Regions from separate parts of the Vibrio sinaloensis genome, predicted to be linked through region 2. Evidence: riboswitches for the same ligand, from Rfam matches in the RefSeq annotation. Region 2 holds a riboswitch; each other region holds the start of a gene.
What was found. Region 2 has a riboswitch for thiamine pyrophosphate ahead of thiC (phosphomethylpyrimidine synthase ThiC). Riboswitches for the same ligand answer to the same signal wherever they lie in the genome.
Positions count from the first base shown of each region.

Region 1: it holds a riboswitch for thiamine pyrophosphate, as region 2 does, so the genes downstream of both, thiB (thiamine ABC transporter substrate binding subunit) here and thiC (phosphomethylpyrimidine synthase ThiC) in region 2, are expected to answer to the same signal.
Region 3: it holds a riboswitch for thiamine pyrophosphate, as region 2 does, so the genes downstream of both, thiD (bifunctional hydroxymethylpyrimidine kinase/phosphomethylpyrimidine kinase) here and thiC (phosphomethylpyrimidine synthase ThiC) in region 2, are expected to answer to the same signal.

Region 1 is NZ_CP096199.1:322,838-326,112, forward strand. It holds gene mpl (UDP-N-acetylmuramate:L-alanyl-gamma-D-glutamyl-meso-diaminopimelate ligase) at 1-957, shown strand, start outside; gene MTO69_RS01590 (flavin prenyltransferase UbiX) at 968-1,597, shown strand; TPP riboswitch at 1,735-1,856, shown strand; gene thiB (thiamine ABC transporter substrate binding subunit) at 1,908-2,915, shown strand; gene thiP (thiamine/thiamine pyrophosphate ABC transporter permease ThiP) at 2,925-3,275, shown strand, end outside.
Region 2 is NZ_CP096199.1:2,933,872-2,937,146, reverse strand. It holds rRNA gene rrf (5S ribosomal RNA) at 38-153, shown strand; tRNA gene MTO69_RS13440 (tRNA-Asp) at 223-299, shown strand; tRNA gene MTO69_RS13435 (tRNA-Trp) at 360-436, shown strand; gene crcB (fluoride efflux transporter CrcB) at 974-1,357, shown strand; TPP riboswitch at 1,436-1,534, shown strand; gene thiC (phosphomethylpyrimidine synthase ThiC) at 1,682-3,275, shown strand, end outside.
Region 3 is NZ_CP096200.1:702,507-705,781, forward strand. It holds gene MTO69_RS16745 (GGDEF domain-containing protein) at 1-349, opposite strand, end outside; gene thiD (bifunctional hydroxymethylpyrimidine kinase/phosphomethylpyrimidine kinase) at 466-1,296, opposite strand; TPP riboswitch at 1,361-1,461, opposite strand; gene MTO69_RS16755 (LysR family transcriptional regulator) at 1,593-2,498, shown strand; gene MTO69_RS16760 (hypothetical protein) at 2,602-2,754, opposite strand; gene MTO69_RS16765 (PhoX family protein) at 3,137-3,275, opposite strand, start outside.

The sequences.
Region 1 (3,275 bases), 360 kb from region 2:
GGATTTTTGGTTGGCGGCGTGCTTGGGAACTTCGGTATTTCTGCCCGCCTAGGCGAAAGCATGTTTTTTGTGGTCGAAGCGGATGAATACGACAGCGCTTTTTTCGATAAGCGTTCTAAGTTTGTCCACTACCATCCACGCACGCTGGTGATGAACAACCTTGAGTTCGATCATGCAGACATCTTTGATGATTTGGAAGCGATTAAACGTCAGTTCCACCATCTGGTCCGCACGGTGCCGGGCAATGGACGCATTCTTGCCCCTAAACAGGATCGGGCGATAGCCGATGTGTTAGAGCGTGGCTGCTGGAGTGAGACCGAATACAGCGGTCAACAAGGGCAATGGCAAGCAAACAAAATGGTTGCTGATGGCTCTCATTTTGAGGTGCGATTCCAAGGTGAAGTGGTTGGGAGCGTCCAGTGGGATTTGGTCGGCGACCATAATGTAGATAATGCCTTGATGGCCATTGCCGCTGCTCGCCATGTGGGTGTCACCCCCGACCTCGCCTGTGAGGCGCTGGCGAAATTCATTAATACTAAGCGTCGCCTTGAGTTAAAAGGCGAGGTGAACGGCGTTCGCGTTTATGACGATTTTGCCCATCACCCAACCGCGATTGAACTGACTTTAGGTGGTTTACGTAACAAGGTCGGCCAAGACAAGATTCTAGCGGTGTTAGAGCCTCGCAGTGCCACCATGAAACGTGGGGTGCATAAACAGACGCTTGCAGCCTCACTGACCGCCGCCGATCAGGTGTTTCTCTATCAACCACAAGGCATTGACTGGTCGGTGGATGAGGTGGCCCTGAAGTGCACACAACCCGCTGTGACCAGCGATGATATCGATATCTTAGTAGAAAAAATTGCGGCCGCAGCACAGCCTGGCGATAATATTTTGGTCATGAGTAACGGTGGCTTTGCTGGCATTCACGACAAACTACTGGCCAAATTGGCCCAATAACCGAGTCACTATGAGCAACAATACCTCTAAATCGATAACCTTAGCTTTTACTGGCGCGTCAGGTGCGCCTTACGGTCTGCGCTTATTGGAATGTTTGTTGGCCGCAGAGTATCGCGTTTATCTGCTGATCTCGTCCGCGGCGCGAGTGGTACTGGCGACCGAGCATGGCTTAAAGCTTCCAGCAAACCCCGACGCCGCTCAGCAAGCCTTGGTCAACCATCTTGGCTGCGATAGCGAGAAGCTGGTGGTGTGTGGCAAGGATGACTGGTTTTCTCCCGTCGCTTCAGGATCTGCTGCGCCGAAGCAGATGGTGGTGTGTCCGTGTTCAGCGGGAAGCGTTGCCGCTATTGCACACGGTATGTCGGACAACTTGATTGAACGTGCGGCCGATGTGGTGATGAAAGAGCGGGGACAGCTACTGTTGGTGGTGCGTGAGACACCGTTTTCGACGCTGCATTTGGAGAACATGCACAAACTGTCCCAGATGGGCGTCACTATTATGCCTGCTGCGCCGGGGTTCTACCATCAACCTAAATCGATAGAAGATCTGGTCGACTTTATGGTGGCGCGTATTCTCGACCACTTAGGTGTTGAGCAAGGATTAGTGCCACGTTGGGGCTATGATTCGCGTCAGATTTAAAATCTGTAACCGTACCGATTGTTCAATTTCACTCAGATAGCGCTTTCAGGCTTACAGGGATGAACTGGCCTGTTAACTCACCATGCCCTTCATGTTTTAGGGATGGCTATTGAGTGTGATAACTATTACAATTTGACCGTAACTCATCGGGGAGCTATTGAGCCAATCAAGATTGGCGCTTGGCTGAGATCGAGCTTTGCTCGGGACCCGTGTACCTGAACCAGATAATGCTGGCGTAGGAATTGAGTCTGGACACCGATTAACTGACGTCCCTCAACCCTGTGCCGCTCACACAAGGAGAGAGCGAGCAGTGAATACCACTCTAAGCACCATTTCAATCAGCGGTCTTGCCGCAGCCATGTTGACATCATGGTCTGCGTTTGCAGCCAACGACACCTTAACCGTTTATACCTACGACTCGTTTGCCGCCGATTGGGGCCCAGGCCCAACCATTGAGAAAGCTTTTGAAGCTCAATGCGGTTGTGACCTCAACTTAGTCGCCCTCGATGATGGCGTGTCTATTCTCAATCGCTTACGTCTAGAAGGTGCAAACAGTAAGGCCGATATTGTATTGGGGCTAGACAACAACCTGATGGCCGAAGCACAACAAACCGGTCTACTGGCTGAGCACAAAGTCGATACCAGCAAGGTCAATCTGCCAAATGGCTGGAACAACCCGACCTTTGTACCTTACGATTTTGGCTATTTTGCCTTTGTCTATAATACGGAAAAGCTCGCCAACCCACCGGCTAGTCTCAAAGAGCTGATCGAGTCTCGCGATGACCTGAAAGTCATCTATCAAGACCCGCGCACGTCTACCCCGGGTCAGGGGCTGATGCTATGGATCAAATCTGTCTACGGCGATAAGGCCACTCAAGCTTGGCAACAACTGGCGAAAAAGACGGTCACTGTGACTAAGGGCTGGTCAGAAGCTTACTCTATGTTCCTTGAGGGTGAATCGGATCTTGTGCTGTCGTACACCACCTCTCCGGCTTATCACTTAATCGCAGAAAAAGACGCCAAGTATGCAGCGGCAAATTTTGCCGAAGGTCATTACACCCAAGTGGAAGTGGCAGCTAAAGTGAAGGGCACCGAGAACAGTGAGTTGGCTGACCAGTTTATGGCTTTCATCCTCAGTGATGAGTTCCAGTCAGCCATGCCGACTGGAAACTGGATGTACCCAGTGACAGATGTTGCACTGCCACAAGGGTTTGAAACCTTAACGACGCCAAGTAAAGCGCTCGGTTTTTCTGCTGACGAGGTCGCGCAAAATCGTAAAGCGTGGATTCGCGAGTGGCAAAACGCGTTAACCTTCTAAAGGTCACTTTTGTATCAGGTTCCTAAAGTTGGACTAGGGGTCGCGATTATCATCGCGGCCTTTATCGTTTCTGCGTTGTCAGCATTGCTGAGTTATGCGCCGACGCTGGATATATTGAGTGTCTGGCATGATCCTTACTATCGTCATGTCACCAAGTTCAGCTTCTATCAGTCGCTGCTGTCCACTCTGCTCAGTGTCGGCTTTGCTCTACCGGTGGCGCACGCGTTGTCGCGGCGAAATTTCATCGGCAAATCTCTGCTACTCAAGCTGTTTGCTACGACCCTGGTATTGCCGGTGTTAGTTGGTGTGTTTGGCTTGTTGGCGATTTATGGCAACAGCGGTTTACTCGCTCAGGGGGTT
Region 2 (3,275 bases):
GAGAACACAATAACAGCTTTCCAGATTAAAGAATTTGCTTGGCGACCATAGCGATTTGGACCCACCTGATTCCATGCCGAACTCAGAAGTGAAACGAATTAGCGCCGATGGTAGTGTGGGGCTTCCCCATGTGAGAGTAGGACATCGCCAGGCTTACATTTCGTTTTTAGATTTTAGAAAAATCTAAAGGCAAAAACTTAGACTCAAGAGTCTAACCAGTGCGGAGCGGTAGTTCAGTTGGTTAGAATACCGGCCTGTCACGCCGGGGGTCGCGGGTTCGAGTCCCGTCCGCTCCGCCACTTATTCAGAAACCTCGCTATGGCGAGGTTTTTTCGAATCTAAAATTAGAAATACTCTACAGGGGTGTAGCTCCAATTGGCAGAGCAGCGGATTCCAAATCCGCGTGTTGGGAGTTCGAATCTCTCCACCCCTGCCATATATAAGGCTCTAGCCATGCGGCTAGAGCCTTTTTGCTTTTTGATGTTGAACTAATTTAATTGGCAGAGCCGCGGATTCCCCGATTTACCAAAGACAGCGCGTGTTGGGGTGAAGTTTTCGAATCTCTCTACCCCTGCCATATATAAGGCTCTAGTCATGCGGCTAGAGCCTTTTTGCTTTTTGATGTTGAAATATTCAATTGGCTGAGCAGCGGATTCCCCGATTTACCAGAGACAGCGCGTGTTGGGGCGAAGCTTTCGAATCTCTCCACCCCTGCCATCTATATCCACTTTAATCACTTCTTGGCTAACAACTGCATAGTGTTTCCCGTCTCTGGACTGTCTTATAGAATCTATTTATCCAACAACGGCACTTTAGGGTGGGTGAAGTTGTTACTCTAAACAAAAATTTCAACGTAAGTGACTCCTGTAACGTTTTAAATATCAAGGTGTTCACGGCGAGTAGGTCGTTAATTTTTGTCGATTATTTGTCTCTGAGCGGTACAATAATGGTACAAATCTTTCTAGGGGCAGTTATGAGTCAACTTTCTATTCTTGGCTTTATCGCAATCGGTGGTGCTTTCGGCGCATGTTCTCGCTATTTGATATCAGAGTTGTGCATTGTATTGCTAGGTCGCGGTTTTCCATACGGAACGCTTACCGTCAACGTAGTAGGCTCTTTGATTATGGGACTGCTGATCGCCGCCTTTGAAAACGGTCAGCTGTCCACTGAGCCTTGGCGGCAGATTATCGGCCTCGGTTTCCTAGGCGCATTAACAACCTTTTCTACTTTTTCGATGGACAATGTACTGCTGATGCAGCAGGGCGCTTTTTTAAAGATGGGCCTCAATGTGCTACTCAACGTTGTACTTAGTATTTCTGCTGCCTGGGTAGGGTTTCAGCTCCTAATAAAAACTTGAGGTCGAAACGCAAATCTCTTTTTTTAACATTTTTTGAACAGGTCGGCTTGGTTTAACCAAGCCGATTTTATATACTCGTTTCACTTGTCGGAGTGCCTTAAGGCTGAGACCGTTAATTCGGGATCCGTTGAACCTGATCAGATTAGAATCTGCGAAGGGAACAAGAGAGATATCTTTACCAGTATCACACTGGTCTTTTATCAAATATCGGATAGCACTAAGCGCCATCTCCAGCGCAGCGTTCGATACCTCTTGTCGCATCTTTCCGCCAAGCATTTTTATCCAAAATCTTTTTATCTAGAATAACAAGCAAGGAAAAATGCTATGTCGAATCGCAAGCAAGCGAGACTGGAAGCTAAACAATTCATCGATACACTTTCTGTCCAACCATACCCAAACTCTCATAAGGTGTATGTTGAGGGCTCTCGCCCGGATATCCAGGTGCCAATGCGAGAAATTACCCTCGCCGATAGTCTTGTAGGTGGCACTAAGGAAGCACCAGTTTTCTCACCCAATGAGCCTGTGCGTGTCTATGACACGTCTGGACTCTATACTGACCCAAACCATGAGATTGACCTTTATAACGGCTTACCTAAGCTTAGAGAAGGGTGGATTGAAGAGCGCGGTGACACAGAGTTACTTGATGAAGTAAGCTCGGTGTACACAAAGGAACGCTTAGAAGACCAAACGTTAGACGAACTGCGTTACGGTAATCTACCACGCATTCGACGTGCCAAAGATGGTCATTGTGTGACCCAATTGCATTACGCTCGTAAAGGCATTATTACCCCTGAAATGGAATATATCGCCCTTCGCGAAAATATGGGGCGTGCTCAATACCGCGATGAAGTGCTGAATCAACAGCATCCGGGTCAAAGCTTTGGTGCCAATCTGCCAAAAGACATTACCGCTGAGTTTGTACGTAAAGAAGTCGCCGAAGGTCGCGCGATTATCCCTTCTAATATCAACCACCCAGAATCCGAACCAATGATCATTGGACGTAACTTTTTGGTCAAAGTAAACGCCAACATCGGTAACTCATCGGTCACTTCTTCGATTGAAGAAGAAGTAGAGAAACTAGTATGGGCAACGCGCTGGGGTGGAGATACCGTTATGGATCTCTCTACTGGACGAAATATTCACGAAACTCGCGAGTGGATTCTACGTAATAGTCCAGTGCCGATCGGTACTGTACCCATGTACCAAGCGCTTGAGAAAGTGAACGGTGTTGCGGAAAACCTTAACTGGGAAGTGATGCGCGATACTCTAATTGAGCAAGCAGAGCAAGGCGTTGACTATTTCACTATCCATGCTGGTTTACTACTTCGCTATGTGCCAATGACAGCTAAGCGTGTTACTGGCATCGTTTCTCGTGGTGGTTCTATTATTGCGAAATGGTGTTTAGCGCATCACCAAGAAAGCTTCCTATATACCCACTTCCGAGAGATCTGTGAAATCTGTGCCAAGTATGATGTCGCACTTTCTCTTGGCGATGGTCTTCGTCCAGGTTCGGTTGCCGATGCTAACGATGAGGCTCAATTTGCAGAACTTCGCACCTTAGGTGAGCTGACTAAGATTGCCTGGGAATATGATGTTCAGGTCATTATCGAGGGGCCTGGCCATGTTCCTATGCACATGATCAAAGAGAACATGGAACAGCAGTTGGAGCACTGTCATGAAGCGCCTTTTTATACGCTTGGTCCACTGACAACCGATATTGCGCCTGGTTATGACCATATCACTTCCGGTATTGGCGCAGCGATGATCGGTTGGTATGGATGTGCCATGCTTTGTTATGTCACACCAAAAGAGCACTTAGGCTTACCAAACAAGGAAGACGTCAAGACAGGGATGATCACCTATAAACTGGCTGCGCACGCAGCTGATTTGGCTAAAGGTCACCCCGGGGCTCAGGTGC
Region 3 (3,275 bases), on a different replicon from region 2:
GAACGCCTGCATAGAAACGGATCCCCGTCTCTCCTGTGACCATAGGGTTATCACGAAAGCGCTCATCTTCCAGTGCATCGGCAATCACCAGCGGCTCGTTGCCCAAAATGGCGTGGCCACAAAACGACACTTCGCGTGATGTTTCACTAAAATCCAGGCCATCGCAAGATTTAAACCATTGGCGATCCGAGTCGACCAAACTGACCACAGCGACGGGCACATCAAACAAACGTCGAGCAAGACGGGTCACTCGGTCAAAGCGTTCCTCAGGTTTAGTATCCAGAATATTGAGTCGTTTTAGCGCCTCAATTCGCTGCGCTTCGTTTTGTGGCTGTTTTGGCGCTTGCATCGTAATCATCTCATTCACTTAGATACAAAGATCTTAGCACTCAAAAGCAGCGATGTTGAGTCAGGAGAAGCCATTAGCGAAATTAACCTCGGCCTGCTCACCGTTTGCGCTATCTACTAGCGCACATTGTAATGGCCAGGAAAGAAGTGCGACACCGGTCCGTGTCCGTGACCGACTTGCAGATCATCGGCATGGGTCAGTGCCTGAGTGAGATATTGTTTAGCTAAACAGACTGCCTTATGCAAGCGATGCCCCTGCGCGACATAGGAAGCAATCGCCGACGATAACGTACACCCAGTGCCGTGCGTGTTGTTGGTGAGCACTCGCTTGGCGCGCACCAACTCGTAGTCGTCCGCTGTGACCAGTAGATCGTTGCTGGTCGGTTGGTGGGTTAAATGACCTCCTTTTAGCAGTACGGCATTAGACGCTAGCCCGCGCAGCTCAGCCACCAGCGCGCCCATTTCATCCTCGCTGCTTGGTGTCGGTATATCAAGCAGTGCAGCCGCCTCTGGCAAATTAGGGGTCACTAAGTCGGCAAGAGGAAGCAGTTGTTGCTTCAGGCTTTGTATCGCTTGCTGCTCGAGTAACAGGTCGCCGCTGGTCGCCACCATCACCGGATCGACAACCACAAACTTGGGACGATACTTGGCCAAGTGATCCGCGACCACTTGAATGATGTTGGCATCGGCGAGCATACCCACTTTCACCGCAACCACATTCAAATCCTCAAACACAGCCGCTAACTGACTGGCAACATGCTCGATAGGAATCGGGTGAATGGCTCGTACGCCTTGGGTATTTTGCGAGGTGATCGCCGTGACCACTGAACAGGCATAACTACCCGTGGCAGAGATGGCTTTAATATCAGCTTGGATTCCAGCACCACCGCCACTATCAGAGCCAGCAATAGTGAGAACAATGGGAGAAGTGTCTTGTAAATGTGGCATAAAAGCTCCTACAACAAGACGCAGGAACCCTTATTGCAAAGCGAATAAGGACGCAGCCTAGGATAGGACTGCGTTTATAGTTCCCTACGTCAGTGTTAACTGAATCAGGTTCAACGGGTCTCGCACAGCGATCTCAGCCTTAACTAGGCACCCCGACTATCGAAGTTGGATATTAGCAGCAATTATTGCCCATGTGCAGGGTAAAATGTCACAACGGTGAGCCAGTGGCCGCAGTACCGAAATTTATTGTTATCATATACACTCATTAACATAACCATCTCTTATAGGTATAGCGCATGCTCAATCCAGCTTGGCTTAAAACATTTGCCACCTTAATTGATACTGGCCACTTCACCAAAACCGCTGACAAACTGTTTATGACCCAACCAGGGGTTAGTCAGCACATTAAAAAGCTGGAACAGGCGTGTGGTCACCCATTGATTGAAAGGCATAACAAAAGCTTCGAAATTACCGAGGCGGGCAAAACCGTTTACCAGTATGCGCTTGAGATGGAATCGCAGCAGCAGCAAATGCTGCAATCGCTTGACCAAGATGATCCCTTTTCGGGCAAGTTGGCTGTGTCATGCTCAGGCTCGTTGGCACTGCGGCTCTACCCTCACTTACTCGATTTACAATGTAAACACCCTCAGCTGGTGACCCACCTAGAGGTTGCTCCACAGCAAAAGATTTTGGCGGGTGTGATCAATGGCGACGTCGATATTGGCCTCATGACTCATCAAAGCTCAGACCCAAGAGTCGAGTCGGTTAAAATCGGCGATGAACCGCTCTGTTTAATGCTGCCGAAAATGTGCCAAACCGAAACCTTAACTTTAGCGCAACTACAAGCGATCGGCTTAATTGGTCACCCTGATGCCGAGCACTATTTATCGCTGTATTTCTCACGCTGCGCTGAACCTGACTTAGCCACCATTAATATCAATCAATTGCCCGTGACAGGTTATATCAACCAACTGAGTCAAATTCTGCTCCCGGTCGCCAAAGGGCGAGGCTTTACCGTGCTCCCACAAAGTGCGTTGGAGGCTTTCAGTGACAAAGAGCGCATTGCCGTTTACCCATCCAAGCAAACCGTGATTGAAACTCTGTATTTGCTGACCAAACGTCATCGTCGCCTCCCGGCAAGGTTCGACACTATCAAACACACCCTTAAGCAAACGCTGAATGATGCCAATCGGGACAAATAGGTGGTGTGGGATTTGTGTGGGGGGGTATTGAAACGGCTAAGCTCGAACCACAAGATCAAAAAAGGAGCCACAACGGCTCCTTTTTTGCTTAGCGTAAAGTCATTTATGCTTCAAGGACATCTTCGCCAGACATTTCTGAGATAAGCAGTAAGTCCGACTCGTCCAGCTTCATACCCAAAACGGGCAGGCCATGCTGTGCAACCCAGCAGCACATAAATACGAAGAAAGCTAACGCGATTATACCTAGTGATACCATAATCATTCTCCTTCTGGGTTATCAAAAAATGTATCGATAACTCACAGGTGAGAGATAAAGAGGGGTAAAGCAAAAGGCCGTTGAAAATACTAATTCTTATACGTTTTTCGATGCACGATAACGAATTGCTCGTTAGGCTGTGTGTGTCTATTGCGTTCAGTTGTTCGTATTTGCTCTGGGAGTTTACTTGGTTCTCTACACCTTTGAAGTTATTCGGCTACCCTTTCAATATAGTGATACCGTATAGATGAAGCAACCATATTTAGTGTCTATTGGTCAAAAGATCACAAATTTTATGCTGCTGCGCGCATAATTATGCTCACCGTCACTGTAATACATAAAAAATGGGGCACACTGCCCCATTCCTATGTCGTTTGATGGCTTATGCGCCAATCACGCCACCGTCTTCTCGAGTGATGGCCATGATGGTCGAACGTGGCTTACTGTTACCGCCCGCTGGGAAGTGAGACGGTGCGCCTCTCTCACCCGGATGCTGAACGCCAACAAACATGGTTTTGTAA